3 regions of the Streptomyces sp. NBC_00287 genome follow, and region 3 is predicted to be linked to each of the others. Evidence: riboswitches for the same ligand, from Rfam matches in the RefSeq annotation. Region 3 holds a riboswitch; each other region holds the start of a gene.
What was found. Region 3 has a riboswitch for cyclic di-AMP ahead of OHT76_RS36490 (LysM peptidoglycan-binding domain-containing M23 family metallopeptidase). Riboswitches for the same ligand answer to the same signal wherever they lie in the genome.
Positions count from the first base shown of each region.

Region 1: it holds a riboswitch for cyclic di-AMP, as region 3 does, so the genes downstream of both, OHT76_RS26425 (C40 family peptidase) here and OHT76_RS36490 (LysM peptidoglycan-binding domain-containing M23 family metallopeptidase) in region 3, are expected to answer to the same signal.
Region 2: it holds a riboswitch for cyclic di-AMP, as region 3 does, so the genes downstream of both, OHT76_RS18180 (transglycosylase family protein) here and OHT76_RS36490 (LysM peptidoglycan-binding domain-containing M23 family metallopeptidase) in region 3, are expected to answer to the same signal.

Region 1 covers NZ_CP108053.1:5,765,450-5,773,099, forward strand. Annotated here, with positions in the region: gene OHT76_RS26420 (tellurite resistance/C4-dicarboxylate transporter family protein) at 1-396, opposite strand, end outside; gene OHT76_RS26425 (C40 family peptidase) at 497-1,681, opposite strand; cyclic di-AMP (ydaO/yuaA leader) riboswitch at 1,689-1,861, opposite strand; gene OHT76_RS26430 (ScyD/ScyE family protein) at 2,129-3,205, shown strand; gene pcrA (DNA helicase PcrA) at 3,269-5,746, shown strand; gene OHT76_RS26440 (M23 family metallopeptidase) at 5,771-7,174, opposite strand; gene OHT76_RS26445 (esterase/lipase family protein) at 7,400-7,650, opposite strand, start outside.
Region 2 covers NZ_CP108053.1:4,007,104-4,014,753, forward strand. Annotated here, with positions in the region: gene OHT76_RS18155 (NAD(P)/FAD-dependent oxidoreductase) at 1-167, opposite strand, end outside; gene OHT76_RS18160 (Ppx/GppA phosphatase family protein) at 613-1,554, opposite strand; gene OHT76_RS18165 (DUF501 domain-containing protein) at 1,551-2,081, opposite strand; gene OHT76_RS18170 (FtsB family cell division protein) at 2,133-2,609, opposite strand; gene eno (phosphopyruvate hydratase) at 2,741-4,021, opposite strand; gene OHT76_RS18180 (transglycosylase family protein) at 4,322-5,005, opposite strand; cyclic di-AMP (ydaO/yuaA leader) riboswitch at 5,010-5,203, opposite strand; gene OHT76_RS18185 (transglycosylase family protein) at 5,380-6,366, opposite strand; gene OHT76_RS18190 (cytochrome P450 family protein) at 6,560-7,650, opposite strand, start outside.
Region 3 covers NZ_CP108053.1:8,051,300-8,058,949, forward strand. Annotated here, with positions in the region: gene OHT76_RS36470 (aspartate aminotransferase family protein) at 1-1,231, shown strand, start outside; partial or broken gene OHT76_RS36475 (XRE family transcriptional regulator) at 1,307-1,879, shown strand; gene OHT76_RS36480 (DUF6126 family protein) at 1,876-1,998, shown strand; gene OHT76_RS36485 (tyrosine-protein phosphatase) at 2,008-2,793, opposite strand; cyclic di-AMP (ydaO/yuaA leader) riboswitch at 3,282-3,445, shown strand; gene OHT76_RS36490 (LysM peptidoglycan-binding domain-containing M23 family metallopeptidase) at 3,450-4,391, shown strand; gene OHT76_RS36495 (DUF6250 domain-containing protein) at 4,533-5,246, shown strand; gene OHT76_RS36500 (SGNH/GDSL hydrolase family protein) at 5,409-6,194, shown strand; gene OHT76_RS36505 (SIMPL domain-containing protein) at 6,374-7,129, shown strand; gene OHT76_RS36510 (TetR/AcrR family transcriptional regulator) at 7,145-7,650, opposite strand, start outside.

The DNA.
Region 1 (7,650 bases), 2.3 Mb from region 3:
GGGCATACGGCGGTGCCAGTGGCGTACGACGACGTAGAGCAGGCCCGGCCACAGCAGGGCGGCCAGCGCCAGCAGGGCCGCGGCCAGGGGCTGCCAGTCCTCGGCGGAGAAGCGGGTGCCGAGCACGGTCGTCGCCGCGACGGCGGTGAGCGCGGCGGGGGTGCCGGCCTCCTGCCGCCAGCGCTCCGGCTGCCGCACCAGTCGTACGACGAAGTCCGCGGCGAGTCCCAGCCAGGCCAGGCAGGCCACGATCAGGGCGATGAGGGAGAGGACCTCGTACCCGGTGAGGTGCAGACCGACCGACACCGTGCCGGTCGCCATCACCGCCGCCCCGGCCGCCGGAGGACGCAGCGCCCACCAGGCGCGAAGTGAGCGAAGCGCAGAGGTGCCGGACATGCGCCGATGCTAAGGAGCGGGGCGCGGGTTACGAGGGGGCACGCGCGCGTGGGTGAGGAAACCGGGCGTCGAATCACCCCCGCGCGCGTGCCTCGCTGTCTCAGGCCGGCCGTACCACGCTGTGGATCGAGCCCTCGCCGTCGTAGAAGATCGACTCCTCGCGGACGTAGGTGCCGGGCTTCGGGGCGTGGATCATCATGCCGTTGCCGATGTAGATGCCTACGTGGGTGACGTCGTCGTAGAAGAAGACGAGGTCGCCGGGCTGGGCGCTGGAGACGGGGACCGTGGTGCCGGCGTTGACCTGGTCGTAGGTGGTGCGGGGGAGGGAGATGCCGGCGGCGTTCCAGGCGCCCTGGGTGAGGCCGGAGCAGTCGTAGGAGTCGGGTCCTGTGGCACCCCAGACGTACGGCTTGCCGATCTGCGCGCGGGCGAACGCGAGCGCCTTCTCGGCCTTCGCGGCGTAGGAGGAGTCCGTTGTGGACTCGGATGCGCTGCTGCCCGAAGTCGAAGAGTCGGAAGAGCTGCTCTCCTGCTGCTGTGCCGCCGCCTCCGCGGCCTCCTGGCGGCGCTGCTCCTCCTCCGCCTGCTGCTCGGCCAGCTCGGCCGCCTTGCGCGCGGCCTCCTCCTGGCGCTTGCGCTCGATCTCGGCGAGCCGCGCCTTCTCTTCCGCCGTCAGCTCGGAGAGCAGCTCCCGCGCGTCGGCGAGCTTCTTCTGGACCGTGGTCTTGGCGGTCTTCAGATCGGTCTGCGACTCATTGAGCGTCTGGAGGCTCTCGGTGGCCTCCTTGCGCTTCTTCATCGTCGCCGACTGCTGCGTGACGTAGTCGTCGACCGCTTCCTTCTGACGGCCGGTCATCCGGCTCATCAGCTGGCTCTGGTCGAAGTAGTCCTGCGGGGTGTCGGCGAGCAGGAACGTCGCGGTGTCGGGGGCGGCGGCGCCGGTCCGGTACTGCGCGGCGGCGAAGGAACCAAGTTCCTCCCGCGCGTCGTTGAGCTTCTGGGTGCGCTTGGCGACGTCGTCGAGGAGGGTGTCGACCTGCTTGCGCTGCTTGGCGGTCTTCTCCTTGGCGGCGTTGTACTTCTCGGTCGCCGTCTCCGCCTGGCGGTAGAGGTCGTCGACCTTCTTCTCGACCTCTTCGAGGCTGGGCTTGTCGTCCGTGGACGGGGTGGCGTTGGCCGTCTGGGACAGCAGGGCCACGGAGGTGAGCGCGGCCGTGGCCAGGGCGGGGGTCCGTATGCCTGCTACGCGCGTACCCGCGGGACGCGACTTGCGGTGCGACGCCAAGGGAGGCGACTCCTTCCAATGGTCCGCCTACCGAGTTAGCTGTCGGGTTCGGGCGGGTGGTTAGGAAGGGTTGCCCTACGACCCTTTTCCCGTAAGGGAGTCGGGTCGATTCACCCCAATGTCGGTGGGTCCCCGGCTCCGGCTGCCGTGGGCGGGCAGCGGACTCGGCGGAGGCCGCGCGGCCCGGCGAGGTTCGCCGGTGGGGGTCGTACGGCCTGTCCGGCACGGTAGCCAACTGGTGTGGCCCCTGTGAAGGTTGATGGGTGATATGCCCGATACATTTTCGTGACCTTAGGTCAGGGCGTCGCTGGGCGTGGTCAATCCGGACGGATCTGCGCCGACTTGTACGTATTTTCTCCGGAGTGACATCGTCCGCCCGCTTCCGGGCGCTAGCTTCCAGCCAGCCGTGGTCGTGTGAGCCGCGGTGGGTGAGTAGGGGGTACGGGCATGAGGAAGCGCACATCACTCGTCGTCGCCACAGGCGTCGCGCTAGCCGCCACCGCGGGCATCGCGCCCGCCGGGGCGAGCGGGGGAGGGGAAAGCCGCCCGGTCGTCCGCGTGATCGCGAGCGGACTCGACAATCCACGCCAGCTCTCGTACGACCAGGGGCGGCTGTATGTCGCCGAGGCCGGCCGGGGCGGCAAGAAGTGCATCGGACAGGGGCCCGAGGGGGAGACCTGCGTCGGTCTCACCTCCGCCATCACCAAGATCTACTGGGACGGGGGCGCGTGGAAGCATCACAGGGTGGTGAAGGGGCTGCCCTCGGGCGCCGCCCCGGACGGCGGCTTCGCCACCGGCGTCGACGGTGTCTCCGCCCTGTACGGAGAGGTCTGGGCCGTGGAGACCTTCGTCCCGCCGGAGGCCGGGGTGCCCACGACGCCGCCCTGGAACACTCTCGGCAAGCTGCTGCGCGTCAACCACGGCAAGGCGAAGATCGCCGCCGACGTGTCCGCCGTAGAGCTGAAGTACAACCCGCACAAGGCCAACCTGGAATCCAACCCGTACGCCGTCCTCGCGCTGCCGGACGGTCGGAAGATCGTCGCGGACGCGGCCGGGAACGACCTGGTTGAGATCTCGAAGTCCGGCAAGGCCCGCCCCTTCACCGTCTTCCCGGACCACAACGGGCGCGAGTCCGTCCCCACGTCCCTGGCGCTCGGCCACGACGGCAAGCTCTACGTCGGCGAGCTGAACGGCCTCACCGAGAAGCCCACCGCGCGCGTGTGGCGCGTCGACCCCTGGACCGGCAAGATCCTCGGCTGGAAGTCCGGCTTCGGCCCGATCAGCGGCCTCGCCGTCAACGGCAGCGGCGACCTGTACGTCAGCCAGCTCTTCAACGGCGTTGTGACCAAGGTCTCCGGCGGCAAGCGGACGAACGTGAAGGTCCCGTTCCCGGCGGGCGTGACCGTCGACCCGTACGACGGAAAGGTCTATGTCTCGGCCTGGTCGGTCGCGGACCGTGACGGCACGGTCATGGAGGGCAAGAAGACACCCGGCGGCCAGGTCTGGAAGATCCTCGGCTTCTGAATCGGGGGATGTTCCCAAGGGCGGCGGCGGGGTGTCAGTGGGGAGCCCTAGACTCGGAGAGCGATGAGCAGCCTCTTTGACGACAGCTTCCTGGCGGACCTCCAGACCCCTCGTGGGCACGAGGAAGAAGCCCCGCCGCCGCCCGAGGACGAGCACGCCCCGGAGCCGGTTCCGGACGATCTGTTCGGTGGGAAGTTCGACGTGCCGCCGGACCGGGACGCCTACTACCGGGACGGCGCCCCGCGCCCGGCCATCGACGCGGCCGCGCTGATCGAGGGGCTGAACGAGAACCAGCGCGCGGCCGTCGTGCACTCCGACACCCCGTTGCTCATCGTGGCCGGCGCCGGCTCCGGCAAGACGCGCGTGCTCACGCACCGCATCGCCTATCTGCTCGCCGAGCGGAATGTGCACCCCGGGCAGATCCTCGCGATCACCTTCACCAACAAGGCCGCGGGCGAGATGAAGGAGCGCGTCGAGCAGCTCGTCGGCCCGCGCGCGAACGCGATGTGGGTGATGACCTTCCACAGCGCCTGCGTGCGGATCCTCAGGCGCGAGTCGAAGAAGCTCGGCTTCACCTCGTCCTTCTCGATCTACGACGCCGCCGACTCCAAGCGCCTGATGGCCCTGGTCTGCCGTGACCTGGACCTCGACCCCAAGCGCTTCCCGCCCAAGTCCTTCAGCGCCAAGATCTCCAACCTCAAGAACGAGCTGATCGACGAGGAGGACTTCGCCGCTCAAGCCACCGACGGCTTCGAGAAGACCCTCGCCCAGGCGTACGCGATGTACCAGTCCCGCCTGCGCGAGGCGAACGCGCTGGACTTCGACGACCTGATCATGACGACGGTCAATCTGCTGCGCGCCTTCCCGGATGTCTCCGAGCACTACCGCCGCCGCTTCCGGCATGTCCTCGTCGACGAGTACCAAGACACCAACCACGCCCAGTACGCCCTCGTGCGGGAGCTGGTGGGCACTTCCGAGCACCCCGTGGACGTACCGCCCAGCGAGTACGACCTCCCGCCCGCCGAGCTCTGCGTCGTCGGTGACGCCGATCAGTCGATCTACGCCTTCCGCGGCGCGACCATCCGCAACATCCTCCAGTTCGAGGAGGACTACCCGGACGCGACGACGATCCTGCTGGAGCAGAACTACCGCTCCACCCAGACGATCCTCACCGCCGCCAACGCCGTCATCGAGCGCAACGAGTCCCGCCGCCCCAAGAACCTGTGGACCAACGCGGGCGCGGGCGCGCGCATCACCGGCTATGTCGCCGACACCGAGCACGACGAGGCGCAGTTCGTTGCCGACGAGATAGACCGCCTCACGGACGCGGGCGACGCGAAGGCCGGCGATGTCGCCGTCTTCTACCGCACCAACGCTCAGTCCCGAGTCTTCGAAGAGGTCTTCATCCGCGTCGGCCTGCCCTACAAGGTCGTCGGCGGCGTCCGCTTCTACGAGCGCAAGGAGGTCCGGGACGTCCTGGCCTACCTGCGCGTGCTGGCCAACCCGGAGGACTCCGTCCCCCTGCGGCGCATCCTCAACGTCCCCAAGCGGGGCATCGGCGACCGCGCCGAGGCGATGATCGACGCCCTCTCCCAGCGCGAGAAGATCAGCTTCCCGCAGGCCCTCAAACGCGTCGACGAGGCGTACGGCATGGCCGCGCGCTCCACCAACGCCGTCAAGCGGTTCAACGCGCTGATGGAGGAGCTCCGCACGATCGTGGAGTCCGGCGCGGGACCCGCGACCGTCCTCGAGGCCGTCCTCGAACGCACCGGCTATCTCGCCGAGTTGCAGGCCTCCACCGACCCGCAGGACGAGACCCGGATCGAGAACCTCCAGGAACTCGCCGCCGTGGCCCTTGAGTTCGAGCAGGAGTCGGAGGAAGCCCCGGCAGGGCTGGCCGCCTTCCTGGAGCGGGTCGCGCTGGTCGCCGACTCCGACCAGATCCCCGACGAGGACGAGGACGGCTCGGGCGTCATCACCCTGATGACCCTGCACACCGCCAAGGGGCTGGAGTTCCCGGTCGTCTTCCTGACCGGCATGGAGGACGGCGTCTTCCCGCACATGCGCGCCCTCGGCCAGACCAAGGAGCTGGAGGAGGAACGGCGGCTCGCCTACGTCGGCATCACACGCGCGCGTGAACGGCTGTATCTGACGCGCTCGTCGATGCGCAGCGCGTGGGGGCAGCCGTCGTACAACCCGCCCTCCCGCTTCCTGGAGGAGATCCCCGCGCAGCACGTCGACTGGAAGCGCACCGGCGCAACCTCACCGGTGTCCTCCGGTCCCGCGTCCGGTGTGGCGGCCTCGCTGTCGTCGTCCCGTTCGCGCTCCTCGGCGTCCGGCGCGTCCGGCTTCGCCACCCGGCGGACCTCCGAGAAGCCGGTCGTCTCGCTCGCGGTCGGGGACCGGGTGACGCACGACCAGTTCGGGCTCGGCACCGTGATGGCGGTCAAGGGCACGGGCGCCAACGCCGAGGCGACGATCGACTTCGGCGACAAGCCGAAGCGGCTGCTGCTGCGGTACGCGCCGGTGGAGAAGCTGTAGCCCCGAGGGGAGTTGAGGGGGGAGCTACGAGGGGTCGAGGCCGTGGCTGCGCAGCCAGGCCAGCGGGTCGATGGCCGACCCCCCGCCCGGGCGGACCTCGAAGTGCAGGTGCGGACCGGTCGAGTTGCCGGAGTTTCCGGAGAACGCGATCGGGTCGCCGGCCTTCACCGTCGTACCGGAGGCGACCTGGTACGTGGAGAGGTGGCAGTACCACGTCTCCGTGCCGTCCATCGCGGTCACGATCATCATGTTGCCGTAGGCGCTGTTCCACTGCGTGCGCACAGTGCCGTCGGTCGCGGCCAGCACCGGAGTGCCGTAGGACACCGGGAAGTCGATGCCGGTGTGCACGGACATCCAGTTGATGCCGGCCTGGCCGTAGTAGGCGCTGAGCCCGTGCTGCGCGACCGGCAGGGCGAACTTCGGGCGCAGCCGCTCCTTGCGGGCCGCTTCCTCGGCCGCCTTCTTCCGCTCGGCCTCCTGCTCGGCCTTGAGGTCGATGCGCTCCTGCGTCCGGCTGGCCCGGTCGGCGAAATCGTCGGCACCGGCCGAGAGGCTCTCCAGCTGGGTGTCCAGCTTGTTGTTGGCCGTCGACGGCTTGACCGCCTGCGCGTCCGACGCGGTCGTCGAGGTGTCCTTGTCGTCGGTCGTCAGCGTGCCGACGGAGGCGGCGGCGATCCCCGCCACACCCATGACACACGCCGACGGCACGGCGACGGTCAGCAGTGCGGAGCGCTTGGCGGGGGCCTTGCGGCGGGACCGGGACGCGGTGCGGGCGGCGGTGCGGGAGCCCGGGGCCGGGACGGGGGCGGCCGCCGGGGTGGCCTCCTCCTCGTCGTCGAGGAGGGGGGCTACGGCGTGAAGTTCGCCGGTGTCGCCGGTGGCGGCCGACTCGGCTTCGCCGGAGAGGGGTTCCTCGTACTCCTGGGCCCCGGTGGTGGCGCCGTCGGAATTCCACTGCGTGGCGTCGTAGGCGCCGGTGTCGAAGGTCTGCGTGCCCCATTCCCAGTGCTGGGTCTGGTCGGCGGGACCGGCAGGCTGGTCGGGCTGGAGCCAAGCGCCCGCATCCCACTGTCCGCTGGCCTCGGGGCTGGTGGACTGCGGTGGAACGCTGGACAGTTGCTGGTACTCGGCCGACCAGGCGGTCGTCTCGTACGCGCCGGTGTCGTAGGAGGCGTGGTGCTGGGCCGCGTACGCGTCGTAATTCAGGGTCTGTTGGCCGGTGGACCACTGACCCGAGTCGTACGAGCCGGTGTTCTCGCCCGGCATCGAGCCGAACAGCGGGTCGGTGTCGAAGGTCCCGGTGGTCTGCTGGAAACCGGTGGCGTCGTAGTGACCGTACGTGGTGAAGTCGCCGTACTGGGCTTCCTGGGTGCCGTACGACGCGTAGTGCGCCGAGTCGGCTTCGGAAGCCGGAGCCGGGGTGGTCATGGTCCCCGACGGGTGACGGTCGTTCACCAACTTCTCTTTCGCCTCGACAACAGGGGCTGCCAGAGCAGTGCGGCGACTGTACCCGGCGGTACGCGGGCACGACAATCTTCGGCAGGTTTCGCGCTTCCAGGAAACGGGCATTCGGCCGTGTTTCGGGGGACTGTGGGCGCGAAGTTGGCCTTGTGTTCGAAGAGCGTTCGAGGCTTCAGTCGGTTCGGGGAAGGCTCACGCCACTGTCAGACCGCCGGCGCGGGAGGCTTCGGCTCCGGTCCGCTCGGTGTCGAGGGCCTGCCGTATCCCCGCCGCCACGGCAGGGTGCACAGGCAGGGCGAGATGTCCGACCCCGCTCACCCGCACGTTCTGCGCCAGCAGATCGGGGTGGTCTATGCAGGCCGTCTCCAGCGGGTCCATCAGGTGGTCGAGGTCGCTCCAGAAACTGACGAAGTGCGTACGGCAGCCGGGCGCGGGCAGCGTCA
Region 2 (7,650 bases), 4.0 Mb from region 3:
GCGGCGGTTTCGGGGAGGAAGGGCTGGTAGGTCATGTACGACCGGGGGTCGACGACCGTGACGGTCGCCTCGCCGTAGCGCATCTTCTTGAGAATGCGCCGAGCTGCGTACAGGCCTACGTACCCACCGCCTACTACGAGGATCCTGGGACGCTCCGTGGTGCTCATGCCATCGAGTATCCACCTGCCTCAGGGGGGTCGCTCGTGCGCCCCTTCACAAGCTTCTGCAGGGGGTGTGCTATCCTCCGCGGCTCGCGTGATCCAGGTCATGGCGGCGAGGGGGTTCCACCGTGTAGGGCGGACCGTTGTCAATGCCGCGTGAGCTGCCTCTCTGGCCGCCGGAGGCCACCGTGAGCCCTCCGAAACACTCCCCCGCGACCCCCTCCTCCGGAACCCTCGCACACCCCTCCTGAACATGTTCAAGCGGGTGTTGGGCCCCCGGAAGGGCCAACCGGCCCCCTTCCGTGCCCCGACCGGGCCGAATTCCTTGTGAAGAACTTCACGAACTTTTCCCGACGGAGTGTCGCAGAGGGGCCCTCAAGGGCCCCTCGAACGCGCTCAGACGCTACATGACCTGCTCAGCCGAGGGCTACCGATCGGTAACAAAGGAGAGCTACGCCACCGACCAGGCGATGCCGTCGAGGATGTCGTGCTCACTGACGACGACCTCCTCGGCCCCGATCCGCTCCATGATCGCCAGCAGTACGAGGGCCCCCGCGGCGATGACGTCGACCCGCCCCGGATGCATGGAGGGAACGGCCGCGCGCTCGGCATGCGTGGAGTGCAGCAGCCACTCGGTGATCTCGCGGACGCGGTCGTGGGAGACCCGGGAGTGGTGGATGCGGGCGGAGTCGTACTCCGGCAGCTCCTGCGCGATGGCCGACACGGTGGTGACGGACCCGGCGAGCCCCACGAGCGTGTGCGCCTCCCGCAACGGCACGGTCTGCTCGGCGAGATCGAGAGCGGCCTCGATATCGGCACGCATGGCGGCGATCCGCTCCGCGCCGGGCGGATCGGCCACGACCCCGTCCCGCACGAGATGCCGCTCGGTCATCCGCACACACCCGACGTCGACGGACCGGGCGGCACGGACGTGCTCCTCACCGACGACGAACTCGGTGGATCCACCGCCGATGTCCACGACGAGATACGGCTTGGGGAGGTGGTCGTGCTCGGCCAGCTCCTTGGTCGCACCGGTGAAGGAGAACTCGGCCTCCTGATCCCCGCTGATCACCTCGGGCTCGACCCCGAGGATGTCGATGACCCCCCGCACGAAGTCATCGCGGTTCTCGGCGTCCCGAGAGGCGGAGGTGGCGACGAACCGCACCCGCTCCGCGCCATGCTCCTTGATGACCGCCGCATACTCCCGGCAAGCGGCAAAGGTCCGCTCCAACGCCTCGGGAGCAAGCCGCCCGGTACGGTCGACCCCCTGCCCGAGCCGCACGATGGTCATACGACGGTCCAGATCGACGAGTTCACCGGTCGCCGGGTCACAGTCGGCGACGAGCAGACGAATGGAGTTGGTACCGCAGTCGATGGCGGCAACGCGGGTCACTGGACGTCCTCCTGAACCCGCGTCACACAAGCGCCCTTGCGCCACCACTCCGGCAGCATCGCCAGCGCCTCGTCCCCCAGAGGGTTCACCCCCGGCCCCGCCGCCAGCGAGTGCGCCACCAGCACATGCAGACACTTCACCCGGTCCGGCATCCCCCCGGCGCTCGGGAAGCCCTTCAGCTCCTCGATCTCATCGCGGCGCCGGATGTAGTCCTCGTGCGCCGAGCGATACGCCGCGGCCAGCTCAGGATCCGTCTGCAACCGCTCGGTCATCTCCTTCATGACCCCCTCCGCCTCCAGCGTCCCGATGGCGGAGTTCGCCTTGGGGCACGTCAGGTAGTAGAGCGTCGGGAAGGGCGTACCGTCCGGCAGCCGGGGTGCCGTCTCGACCACATCCGGCTGGCCGCAGGGACAGCGGTGGGCGATCGCACGCAACCCACGCGGCGGCCGGCCGAGCTGCTGCTTGAAGGCCTCGACATCCGCGTCGGTCGGCTCGGTACGCGGAGTGGTGGGCGGGGGCGTTTCCATAACAGTCTTTCGTCTCTGTCTATCCAGCGCGATCTGTCTATCGCGGTCTGTCTATCGATCGGCGGCGTCGGACTTGTCGACCCCGTCCCAGACGTTCGCGTACCAGGGCCGGTCGGCCGCGCCCAGGTCGGTGCGCGCCTGCTTCGCCGCGTCGGGATCGACCACGATGAACCCGGTCTCCCCCGGCATCACATAGTGCAGCCGCTCCCGGATCCGCTGCTCCGCGTACGCGTCGTCCTGCCAGCGTGCCTTGAGATCGCGCAGTTCCTCCACCCGCTCCTGGGCCTGCTGCTTCTGCTGCTCCAGATCGGCGATCTCGGCGCGCTGGGCGACGTACTGCCTTATCGGATAGGCGAGGGCGACGACCAGGGAGCAGACGACGAGGGCGAGCAGGGCCGCGCGGCCGGTGAGCCGGGAGCGGCGGGCCTGTCGTTTGGTCTGGGAGCGGTAGACACGGGCCGCCGTCTGCTCACCGAGCAACCGGATCCTGGTCGCGGTGGAGAAACGGTCCCGGTCCTTGACGGCCATCGCTCACTCCCGTTCACACGCGCGTACGTCCCCGCACACGGTACGGGACCGGGTACGGGGACGTACGTACGACTGGCTAGGCCTTAGCCCTTACTGTGCCCGTGGTCCGCAGAGCGGACGTGCGGGAAGGCTCAGCCCTTGAAGCGCGGGAAGGCGCTGCGACCGGCGTACACCGCGGCGTCGTCGAGGATCTCCTCGATGCGCAGCAGCTGGTTGTACTTGGCGACGCGCTCGGAGCGGGCCGGGGCGCCGGTCTTGATCTGGCCGCAGTTGGTGGCGACGGCGAGGTCGGCGATGGTGACGTCCTCGGTCTCGCCGGAGCGGTGGGACATCATGCACTTGAAGCCGCTGCGCTGGGCGAGCTCCACGGCGTCCAGGGTCTCGGTGAGCGAACCGATCTGGTTCACCTTCACGAGCAGCGCGTTGGCGGCGCCGTCCTCGATGCCGCGGGCCAGGCGCTCCGGGTTGGTGACGAACAGGTCGTCGCCGACGAGCTGGACCTTGTCACCGAGCTTGTCGGTGATGGTCTTCCAGCCGGCCCAGTCGTCCTCGAACAGCGGGTCCTCGATGGACACGAGCGGGTACGCCTCGACGAGCTCGGCGTAGTACTCCGTCATCTCGGCGGCGGAGCGGTCCTTGCCCTCGAAGGAGTAGACGCCGTCCTTGTAGAACTCGGAGGCGGCGACGTCGAGCGCGAGGGCGATCTGCTCGCCGGGGGTGTAACCGGCTTCCTTGATGGCCTCGAGGATGAGGTCGAGGGCGGCGCGGTTGGAGTCCAGGTTCGGGGCGAAGCCGCCCTCGTCGCCCAGGCCGGTGGACAGGCCCTTCGTCTTCAGGACCTTCTTGAGGGTGTGGTAGACCTCGGTGCCCCAGCGCAGCGCCTCGGAGAAGGACTCCGCGCCGATCGGGGCGATCATGAACTCCTGGATGTCCACGTTGGAGTCGGCGTGCGAGCCGCCGTTCAGGATGTTCATCATCGGCACCGGCAGCAGGTGCGCGTTCGGGCCGCCCAGGTAGCGGAAGAGCGGGAGGTCGCTGGCCTCGGAGGCGGCGTGGGCGACGGCGAGCGAGACGCCGAGGATGGCGTTGGCGCCGAGGGAGCCCTTGTTGTCGGTGGCGTCCAGGTCGAACATCGCCTGGTCGATCAGGCGCTGCTCGGTGGCGTCGTAGCCGACCAGCTCCGGGCCGATCTGCTCGATGACGGCGAGGACGGCCTTCTCGACACCCTTGCCCTGGTAGCGGTTCGGGTCACCGTCGCGGAGCTCGATGGCCTCGAAGGCGCCGGTGGACGCGCCGGACGGAACGGCGGCACGACCCGTGCTGCCGTCGTCGAGGCCGACCTCGACCTCGACCGTGGGGTTGCCTCGGGAGTCCAGGATTTCCCGGGCTACGACGACGTCGATGGACGGCACGAGCATCTCCTTCATGGGATGTGACGCTGGAAGTGCGGGGCAGTGAGCCTTGCGACTAGAGCCTAACCGCCTGAGGGACATAGGCCAGCCGACCGACCGTCCCGTGGACAAGGACAGACGGTACCCATTGTTTCTCCACGGAACAAAGGGGCGGTGAACTACCGGAAAAGAAAACCCCGCTCCGGTGCGTACGGGGGAACACGCACCGGAGCGGGGAGCCCGTGGGGACGGGGGGTGACCCTCACGAGGCCTCCAGTATGGAGGACACCGATATGAGGGGCCTGTGGTTCGGCTACGGGATTACTTGAGGTGCAGCTGCTGACCGGGGTAGATCAGGTCGGCGTCCGCGACGATGTCCTTGTTCAGCTGGAAGAGCTTCTCCCAGCCGCCCTTGACGTCGTGCTCCTCGGCGATGGTGCTGAGGGTGTCACCCTTGACGACCTTGTACTCGCCGTCGCCCTTCTTGACCTTCTTGCCGGTCGGGGTGGTGACGGTCTTCTGCGTCTTCTGCGCCGGACGCTCGGTCGAACGCGAGGCGGACTGCTCCTCGGTCGAACGGGTCTCGGTGCTGCTCTCGGTGGAGCCGGTGGAGCTGGAGCCGCCGGTGTACGCGGCGCTCGACAGGCCGGTGCCGCAGTGCGGCCAGGCGCCCTTGCCCTGGCCGGCGAGGACCTTCTCGGCTATCTCGATCTGCTGGGCCTTGCTGGCCTGGTCGGCGGTGGAGGCGTACTGCGTGCCGCCGTACGCGGCCCAGGTGGAGGCGGAGAACTGCAGACCGCCGTAGTAGCCGTTGCCGGTGTTGATGGACCAGTTGCCGCCGGACTCGCACTGGGCGACGGTGTCCCACTCGGAGGCGGTGGCGGCGGAGGCGTTGCCGGCCGCCATCAGCGGGGCGGCGACAGCGGCGCCGGTGACGCCGGCGATGGCGATGGCGCGAGTGGCCTTGGACGGACGACGGTGCTTGCCCTTGCCGGAAAACAGCATGGATCGATCCCCTCACCGACGCCTGCGAGGTGAGCTGTCGGGTTCGGGCCGGTTGAGTTGCCCGGCCGCGGACCGTCGCCTTTCGGCTCCTGGTCGCGCGGCTTCACCCCAAGCCGGTGCCGTCTGTTGAGCTGCCTCAACTGCCGGTCCCGGCGCTTACCTTGGGTCCCCCGCTCCTGCCTACGGCGCATGACGCGACGACTGTTCCCGTACGGCCGCTGGCAGGATTCGGCGTTGCGGCAGCCGGGGCTCGTGTTGGCGAGCGGTCCTGACCGTAGACAGGCGATCCGCGGAATTTCAAAGACGATCAGGGCTTCTGAGACTCATCCCACACTTTCGCCAAACCGGACATTCAGCGCGAAGCGTGACGTGAACTACCGCTGCTTTTCGACCGGTTCGACCCCTACTTCAAGGGTCTGACCGGGAAGGATGAGGTCCGGGTCGGTACCGACGGTCGACTTGTTGGCGGCGTAGAGGCCGCGCCATCCGCCGTTCAGGTCAAGGGAGTCCGCGATGCCCACGAGACTGTCGCCGACGCGGACGACGTACGAGCCGTCGGCTTCTTCGGCACCCTCTTCGGCGGGTTCGCCGCGATGGCGGCCGGTGCCGGTGCCGTTTTCGGTGGTGGAGCCGGTGTCGGTGAGGGCGGAATCACCTTCGGTCTGACCGGAGTTGTCCGAGTTGTCCCGCCCTGGGGTGGCTGTGGGTTCGCTGTCGACTTCCTGAGAGGGGTCGCTCTCGGGGGATGTCGAGGGTTCCGCGGACTCCCCAGCCTCCGGGGAGTTGGAGGACTTGTCCGACTTAGCCGAGTTGGCCGTAGCCTCGGGCGAGGGGGAGGAATCGGACTTCGAGTCGGAGGAGTCGCCGTCGATGGAGTCCAGCAAACCGGATGAATCGGGTGAAGCGGAGGAGTCGGGTGAAGCGGAGGAGTCGGGTGAAGCGGGCTCATCGCTCGCCACGCCCGTGTCGATGTCGACCGAACCCGACTCGGCGTCAAGGCCGGAGAGCGGGCCGCAGGTCGGCCAGACGGCGAGACCCTGGTCGGCGAGGATGCGCTCGGCGACGGCTATCTGCTGGGAGCGGCTGGCCTGGTCCGCGCTGGCGGCGTACGTCGTGCCGCCGTACCGCTCCCAGTTCTCCTGGGTGACCTGGAGACCGCCGTAATAGCCGTTGCCGCTGTTCTCGCTCCAGGAGGCACCGCTCTCGCACTCCGCGACCCGGTCCCAGGTCGTGCCCTCGGCAGCGCTCGCGCCCGAGGCGCCGAGGAGCGGGATGGCGATGGCAGAGCCGGTCACTCCGGCCGCGACGATGAGAGCCGGGGCCTGGCGGGGGCGACGGTGACGACCGTTCCCGGAGAGCATGCGGGGGCCTTTCGAAGACGTCAGGGACCGGCGCGGTGCCGGTGACGCAAGGCGCCGCGCTGACGAGTGAACGTATCGCCAGACGATCACTTGTCACAAGTTAATGCCGCGCAGATCACGTGAAGATCACAGGCTTGAGGGCGTGTCACGTTTGACCTGACGATCCGTCGAACGCGGGCTCTGCGCGGGACGTTCAGGCACTCGGGGTGAACTCGACCGGAAGCGTGCGCAGTCCGCGCATGATGAGCCCGCCACGCCAGCGCAAATCATCCGGTTCCACCGCGAGTCGGAGATCCGGGAGGCGGGTGAGGAGGGTGGCCAGCGCGGTCTGACCCTCCAGACGGGCGAGCGGGGCGCCCAGGCAGTAGTGGATGCCATGGCCGTAGCCGAGGTGCTGGTTGTCGCGGCGGGAGAGGTCGAGCGTGTCGGGGTCGGCGAACCGCTCCGGGTCCCGGTCGGCGGCGGCGAGGACGACGAGGACCGGGTCGCCGGGGGCGATGTCCTGGCCGCCGATGGTGAGGGGCTGCGTGGCGAAGCGCCAGGTGGCCAGCTCCACGGGGCCGTCGTAGCGGAGGAGTTCCTCTACGCCGGTTTCGAGGAGGTCCGTCTCCTGTGCGGCGAGGGATTGCTGGAGGCGGGCCCTCTGATCGGGGTGGGTCAGCAGGGCAAATGTTCCATTACCGATCAAATTCACCGTGGTTTCAAAGCCGGCGAACAGAAGGATGAAGGCCATCGCCGCGGCCTCGTTCTCGGTGAGGTGCTCGCCGTGGTCGGAGGCGCGGATGAGCCCGGAGATGAGGTCCTCGCCGGGGGCGGGCTCGGCGGGCAGCGCCTCGCGCTTGCGGTGGATGAGCTCGGCGAGATAGCCGCGCATCTTCTTCACGGACCGGGCGACTCCGCCCCTGGGGCCGCCCTGGTGGCGGATCATCATGCCCGCCCAGTCCCGGAAGTCGTCCTGGTCCTCGCGGGGGACGCCGAGCAGATCGCAGATCGCGTAGATGGGGAGCGGGAAGGCGAACTCATGGATGAGGTCGGCGCTGCCGGTGTGCGCGAACTTGTCGATGAGCTGGTCGGTGAGCTCCTGCACGCGCGGCGCGAACTCGGCGACCCGGCGCGGCGTGAACGCCTTGCTGACGAGCCGTCGCAGCCGGGTGTGGTCCGGCGGGTCGATATTGAGCAGATGCGTCATCAGCTCGGCCTTGCGCTCACCGGGGATACCGGTCTTGCCCTTGGCGTGGGCGGGCTCGTCGTGATGTGCGGGGTTCTTGCTGAGCCGCTGGTCGG
Region 3 (7,650 bases):
GGACGCGGACGGCAACGACTACCTGGACATGCTCGCCGGGTTCGGGGTGATGGGCCTGGGCCGCCACCACCCCGTCGTCCGCAAGGCGCTGCACGACGTCCTCGACGCCCAGCTCGCCGACCTCACCCGCTTCGACTGCCAGCCCCTGCCCGGGCTGCTCGCCGAGAAGCTCCTCGCGCACAGCCCGCACCTGGACCGGGCGTTCTTCGGCAACAGCGGAACGGAGGCGGTAGAGACCGCGCTGAAGTTCGCCCGCCGGGCGACGGGCAAGCCGCGGATCCTCTACTGCGACCACGCCTTCCACGGGCTGACCACCGGCTCCCTGTCCGTCAACGGCGAGGACGGCTTCCGGGACGGCTTCGCCCCGCTGCTGCCCGACACGGCCCTACCCCTCGGTGATCTCGACGCCCTGGCACGGGAGTTGAAGAAGGGCGACGTCGCCGCCCTGATCGTCGAGCCGATCCAGGGCAAGGGCGTGCACGAGGCCCCGCCCGGCTATCTGCGGGCCGCCCAGGAACTGCTGCACAAGCACAAGGCGCTGCTCATCGCCGACGAGGTGCAGACCGGGCTCGGCCGGACCGGGGACTTCTACGCCTACCAGCACGATGACGGCGTGGAGCCGGACCTGGTGTGCGTGGCCAAGGCGCTTTCCGGCGGCTATGTGCCGGTCGGCGCCACTCTGGGCAAGGACTGGATCTTCAAGAAGGTCTACTCGTCGATGGACCGGGTGCTGGTGCACTCGGCGAGCTTCGGGTCCAACGCGCAGGCCATGGCGGCCGGGCTCGCCGTGCTGGCGGTCATGGAGAACGAGCAGATCGTCGCGAACGCCCGCGCCACCGGCGAGCTGCTGAAGTCCCGGCTCGCCGCACTGGTCGACAAGTACGAGCTGCTCGCCGACGTACGCGGCCGGGGCCTGATGATCGGCATCGAGTTCGGCAGGCCCTCCTCGCTGAAACTGCGCAGCCGGTGGGCCATGCTCCAGGCGGCCCGCAAGGGTCTGTTCGCGCAGATGGTCGTCGTACCCCTGCTTCAGAGGCACCGGATCCTCACCCAGGTCTCGGGCGACCATCTGGAGGTGATCAAGCTGATTCCGCCGCTGATCGTCGGGGAGCGGGAGGTGGAGCGGTTCGTCGAGGCCTTCACCGAGGTGATGGACGACGCGCACAGCGGGGGCGGGCTGATGTGGGACTTCGGGAAGACGCTGGTGAAGCAGGCCGTCGCCAACCGATAGCGCCTTGCCTCTGGCCGTATTGCCTCTGAGGCAAGAAATTTGCCGCAGAGGCAAACCTTCGGCTGAATGGAGAGCATGAGCTCTCCCGAGACCGGGCCGGTCGACGACCTGCCCCTGGTGGCGCCGCAGCTCCGTGCCCTGCGACGCCGGGCCGCCCTCACCCTGGAGGCCGCGGCCCGCTCCGCCGGTCTGTCGCCGGCCGCGCCTGACGGAGCGGAAACCAGTCGTATCGCTCCGTGACGCACCTGATACGCTCGGTGGCCCATTGGGGGTGACAGCCAAGTCCCCAATGATCCGAGTGAGTCCCGTACTTGCTCCGGCGGCCGGAAGGGTCGTCGTCGGACAGGATGACCTGTCAAACTCCCCGGAGTGATCCAGGGGAGAATCTCCCGGCTCAGTCGGGAGAGAACTTCAAGGTACGACCGTCTCGGAGCCGATGAGACAGTTGCCGACGGGGACGCGGCGCGCAGGCGCTGCCCGTCCGCGTCCCGTCCGGCACCGGGCGACAGCGCCCACTTCGACTCGCTCACCCCGCACCGCATCGCCGCCCTCGACGCGGACGGGGTCGAGCTCCTGTTCGTCCACACCCTGCTGCAGAGCCCCACGGCCGCACTGTGCCTGGGCCCGACCCCTGGAGAGCTGCCATGAGCGACATGGAGGAGAAGTTCCCGCGCGCCCTGTGGGTTCGGCTGATCATCTACCTGGCGGTGGGACACGCCTTCGCCGCGTTCATCTACCTGCTGTTCGAGCTCGGCGCCAAGCAGTAGCCGCTGGGCTCAGTCGAGCAGCCGGTCCCGCAGCCGCTCGCGGATCTCGGGGGTGAGCCCCAGCGCCTGCTCCAGGTAGGTGTCGACGTTGCCCCAGGTCGCCTCGATGGTGTCGAAGGCCGCCGTGAGGTACTCGGCGCGCGCGTCGAACAGAGGGCTGAGCAGCTCCATGACCTCGGGGGTGTAGGTGTTGTTGCGCTGCACCTTGTAGCGACGGTGCTTGGCGTTCGACTCCAGGTAGTCGGCGAGGATCGCCTCGCGCTCGACGCCCAGGGCGAGCAGCGTCACCGCGATGGACAGGCCGGCCCGGTCCTTGCCGGCCGCGCAGTGCATCAGGGCCGGGACGCTGTCCTCGGCGAGGGAGTGCAGCACCTGGGAGTGCTCGGCGGTGCGCTCCTTGACGATCGTGCGATATGACTCGATCATCCGGTTCGCGGCTTTGCCGTCGTCCAGGATCTCCCGCAGCTGCTCGATCTCGCCGTCGCGGACCATCTTCCAGAACTCGGCGCCGTCCGCGGGGTCGGTCAGCGGGAGGTTCACATTCCGGACACCCGGCAGCTCGACGTCGGGGCCCTCCAGCTTCTGGTCCGCTGCGTTGCGGAAGTCGAAGATCGTGTGCAGGCCGAGGGAGTCGAGGAACGCCGCGTCCTGTTCGGTCGCGTGCGCGAGGTGGCCGCTGCGGAACAGCACTCCGTGCCGCACCCGCCGTCCGTCCGTGGTCGGCAGCCCGCCCACATCACGGAAGTTGCGCACTGCGGCCAGCTCGGGCTCGGTCGACGGGACCTGCTGCGTCACTTGGGCTCCTCCCACCGGATCCCGCCGACTCGGCTCGCCGACGGGCACGCCTCGACGATACGACATGAGTACTGGCCGGCCATTGAATGAGGCAAAACGGGCGAACAACGTTGAAACCCTGCTGATTCATCGCGGGTTTACTGGTCGACCTTGATGTGACACTTCGCCGCCTGCGTCGCTTCTGAGTGTTCTGTCCGAATTGCAGCCTTCATTCCAACTCGCTCTGGAATAAAGGAGTGTGGAGCATCGTCACGTGAGCAGCGTCATATTCGTGACCGAGCGTCGCCCGTCATGTTCACGTAATTCAGGCGGTTTTCAAGGGCATTTGCCGGAACCGGGCATGCCTTAATGCACAGAAAGTGACTGGGAATTCTCACAAGGGATCAAGAGGTATGCCTTCGGGTGGAACCTTCTGCTTGTCCCTTTGCGTCTTGGTCGCTTACGTTCGCCACCAATCCGAGCGGACGCCGAATCCTGCCACTGCTCGGAATCCGCACACACTCACCCGTACATGGCAGGAGCGGGGGACCCACAGGCACCACCGCCTGGTCCGGTCTCCGGAACAGGCTTGGGGTCAAGTCGCGCCCAGCGCGCGGCCGGACATCTCCAGTCCGAACCCGACAGCTCACCTCGTAGGCGCCGGAGAGGAATTCGCCATGCCCGCGAAGGGTAAGCACCGCCGTCCCAAGACCTTGCGCTTCACCCGCTCGATCGCCGTCGCCGGAACCGGTGGCGCCGCGCTCGCCCTCCCGTTCCTGGGAGCCACCGGCGCCCACGCGGCCCCGTCGCAGTCCGTTTCGGAAAAGGCCGTTCAGTCGGTCCAGTCGGCTCAGACCGCGGACAAGAAGGCGGCCGAGAAGAAGGCCACCAAGAAGAAGGCAGTCGCGAAGACGTACACGGTGCGGTCGGGGGACTACCTTTCGAAGATCGCGAACGAGCAGAACGTCAGCGGTGGCTGGGAGAAGCTCTACCAGGACAACCGTGAGGCCGTCGGCGACGACCCGGCGCTGATCCACCCCGGCCTGAAGTTGTCGATCGGCAAGAAGGCCGCGACGACGGACACCGCCGAGAAGCCGGCTGCCAAGTCCTCCGCGAAGTCCTCTTCGAACTCCGCCAAGTCATCGGAGGCTTCGCAGTCCGCCGAGTCCAAGGCGACCACCACCACGCAGGCCGCCCAGTCCTCCGCCAGTGGCTTCACCGCTCCGGTCTCCGGCTCCGGCGTCGGCACCGCTTACAAGGTCGCGGGCAGCATGTGGTCCAGCGGCTACCACACCGGCGTCGACTTCGTCGTCCCGAGCGGTACCTCCCTGAAGGCCGTGGGCGCGGGCACCGTCGTCTCGGCCGGCTGGGCGGGCGCGTACGGCAACCAGGTCGTCATCCAGCTCGCCGACGGCCACTATGCGCAGTACGCCCACCTGTCCTCGCTGTCCGTCTCCAGCGGTCAGTCGGTGACGGCGGGCCAGCAGGTCGGTCTCTCCGGTTCGACCGGCAACTCGACCGGCCCGCACCTGCACTTCGAGATCCGCACCACGCCGGACTACGGCTCGGACGTCGACCCGGTCGCCTACCTCAGCTCCAAGGGCGTCTCCGTCGGCTGACGGACGTATCGCTGAAGAACCACCTGCCTGACACGCCTCCGAAGGCCGGACCCCCGATCCCCGGGTCCGGCCTTCGGTGTTGTCCGGCCCTCCGAGGGGTAAGCGCTTTCTGTCGCTGATCACCCGAAGGAGCCGTGTCCCATGACGACCACACGTAGAGCATTCGGTGCCCTGGCCGCCGGAGCCGCCCTGGCGGCCCTCGCCCCGGCGGCCGCGAGCGCGTCGCCCCGCCACCGCCGCCTCCTCGCCCGCGACGACTTCCACCATGGCCTCCGTCAATGGGCCGTGGAACTGGAGAAGGGCGGCAGTGTCACCGCCGCCCGCGGCACCCTGGAGGTCGACGTGCCCGCGGGGGCGACGATCTGGTTCCGGGAGCGGTTCGAAGGCCCGTACGTCCTGGAGTACACCGCCACACCCGTCTCCGAGGGCGGGGTCAACGACCGGGTCTCCGACCTCAACAACTTCTGGAACGCCGTCGACGTCCGTTCCCCCGACGACCTCTTCGCCACACCGAGGGGCGGGGCGCTGGCCGAGTACGACTACCTCAAGACGTACTACTCCGGCTACGGCGCCAACTACAACACCACGACGCGGCTGCGCCGGTACGTCGGCGAGGCCGGGGTGCGTCCGCTGCTCTACGACTACACCGAGCCGCTGCTGGTGCCGAACGAGCCGAACCGGGTCCGGATCGTCTCCGACGGCCCGACCGTCCAGTGGTGGAACAACGGGCGGCTCGTCTTCGACTACACCGACCCCGAGCCGTACACGGGCGGGCACTTCGCCTTCCGTACCACCTGGAGTCATTTCCGGATCACTGACTTCCGGGTGCGGCGATTGACTCCGTCTGGCGATTGACGCCTCAACAGCCCTGATCCGAGGTCTATTCCGGAATTGGTGAAGGCTTTAGGAGTGGCTTATCTCACCGCCCGTCAACCCCTGCCTACGGTCGCGTAGGTCACATTCGAAGGTGAATCATGAGCCGATGTGGCAGACGATTCGAAGAGTGACAACAGAGCAGTGATCGGGTCGTACGTGGCGGTGGGGGACAGCTTCACCGAGGGCGTCGGTGACCCCGGCCCGGACGGGGCGTTCGTCGGCTGGGCCGACCGGTTCGCGGTGCTGCTCGCGGACCGCCGGCCCGAGGGCGACTTCAGTTATACGAACCTGGCTGTACGCGGCAAGCTGCTGGACCAGATCGTGGCGGACCAACTGCCGAGGGCCCTTGAACTCGCCCCGGACCTGGTCTCGTTCTGCGCCGGCGGCAACGACATCATCCGGCCCGGCACCGATCCCGACGAAGTCGCCGAGCGCTTCGAGCGGGCCATCGCCCGGCTCACCGAGTCCGTCGGCACCGTCATGGTGACGACCGGCTTCGACACCCGTGGTGTGCCGGTGCTGAAGCATCTGCGCGGCAAGATCGCCACGTACAACCTCCATGTGCGGGCCATTGCCGACCGGTACGGCTGCCCGGTGCTCGACCTGTGGTCCCTCAAGACCGTGCAGGACCGGCGCGCCTGGGACGACGACCGGCTGCATCTCTCTCCCGAGGGGCACACGCGCGTGGCGCTGCGCGCGGGCCAGGTCCTCGGCATGGAGGTGCCGGCCGACCCGGACCAGCCATGGCCACCGCTGCCGCCGCGCGGCACGTTGGAGGTTCGGCGGGACGATGTGCACTGGGCGCGCGAGTATCTGGTGCCGTGGATCGGGCGGCGGCTGCGTGGGGAGTCGTCGGGGGACCATGTGACGGCCAAGGGCAGCTTGTCGCCGGACGACATCAAGATGCGGATCGAGTCGGCGGTGTGAGGGTGCGTGGAGCGTGGGTGTGGCTCTGTCGGTAAAGGCGGCGGCCTGAGGTTCCCCGCTGCCGCGTCCGGCGTGCTCGACCAGTGAGGTGACCGCGGGGGAGTGGTGCACGCGTGCGTGCGGGGCCCGGTGCTGGGATGGGCGCGAACCGTCCCCGACGTCCGGAAGGTCGGCACCGTATGTCCGCACCGCTGCCCCGCACCACCGCCACGCTCGCCGTCGCCCTCCTCGCCCTCGGCCTGCCGGTCCTCGCCGCCGCTCCGGCGACCGCGCTGACCGCATCCGCCGCCCCGGTCGTACGCAACGCGCCGGCACCGTCGACCGTCACCGTGACCGGTGTCGGCTCCGCGACCGCCGCCCCCGATCTGGCGCTCGTCAGCGTCGGCGTGGAGGCCGTCGGCAAGACCGCGCAGGCCGCGCAGGTCGCCCAGAGCAAGGCCGCGAACGCCCTGCTGGCCGCGGTGCGTGAGCGCGGCGTGGCCGAGCAGGATGTCCGTACCGAGGGGCTGTCCCTCACGCCCGTGTACAAGTACCAGGACGGCAACTCCACGCTGACCGGGTATCAGGCCGCGCAGAACTTCACGCTCAAGGTCCGCACGGTCGCCCGGACGGGCGAGATCCTCCAGTCCGTCACGGACGCCACGGGCGACGCGGGCCGTATCCACGGGGTCGTCTTCGATGTCGCCGACCGCACCGAACTACGGGCACGCGCGCGTGAGGCCGCGCACAAGGACGCGCATGCGAAAGCACTCCAGTACGCCCGGCTGAGCGGACGGCACCTGGGCCGACTGATCTCGCTCACCGAGGGCGCGTCCGGTGGCCCTTCCCCGGTCCCGGCTCCCGCGGACGTCGCGGGCGGCGGGGCGGGCGTGCCGATCGCGCCGGGTGAGATCCAGGACGACGTCAGGGTTACGGCCGTGTACGAACTGGTCTGATCCTCGGGCGGCGGCTCAGCGGGCCGACGCGGTCAACGCCCCGCGCTGCACTCCCAGTTCGCGCGCCAGTGCCTCGTCGGCCCACTCCTGGGCACGCGCGTGTGACAGTGCGCCCGGGTAGGACGTCAGCTGGACGGCGAGGCCGTCGAGCAGCGCCGTCAGGCGCAGGGCGGCGCCCTGAGGGTCGGGGCAGTGGAACTCGCCCGCGGCAACCCCTTCGGCGATGACCTCGGCGATGGCCGCCTTCCACTCCGTGTCGAGGGCCTGGGTGACCTCGCGCAGCGCGGGTTCGCGCAGCGCCGCCGCCCAGCCCTCGATCCACAGCCGCCAGCCCTTGGCCTGGCCGGTGGGCGCGTACCAGCGCACGGCGGTGCGCAGTCGGCGCAGCGCGGTCGTGCGGCGGCCGAGCAGCTTGCGCAGATGGGCGAGGTCGTCCTCGGCGGCGTGGGCGAAGGCGGCTGCGACCAGCTTCTCCTTGGTGGAGAAGTGGTAGAGCACCAGGGCGTTGCTCACGCCGAGCG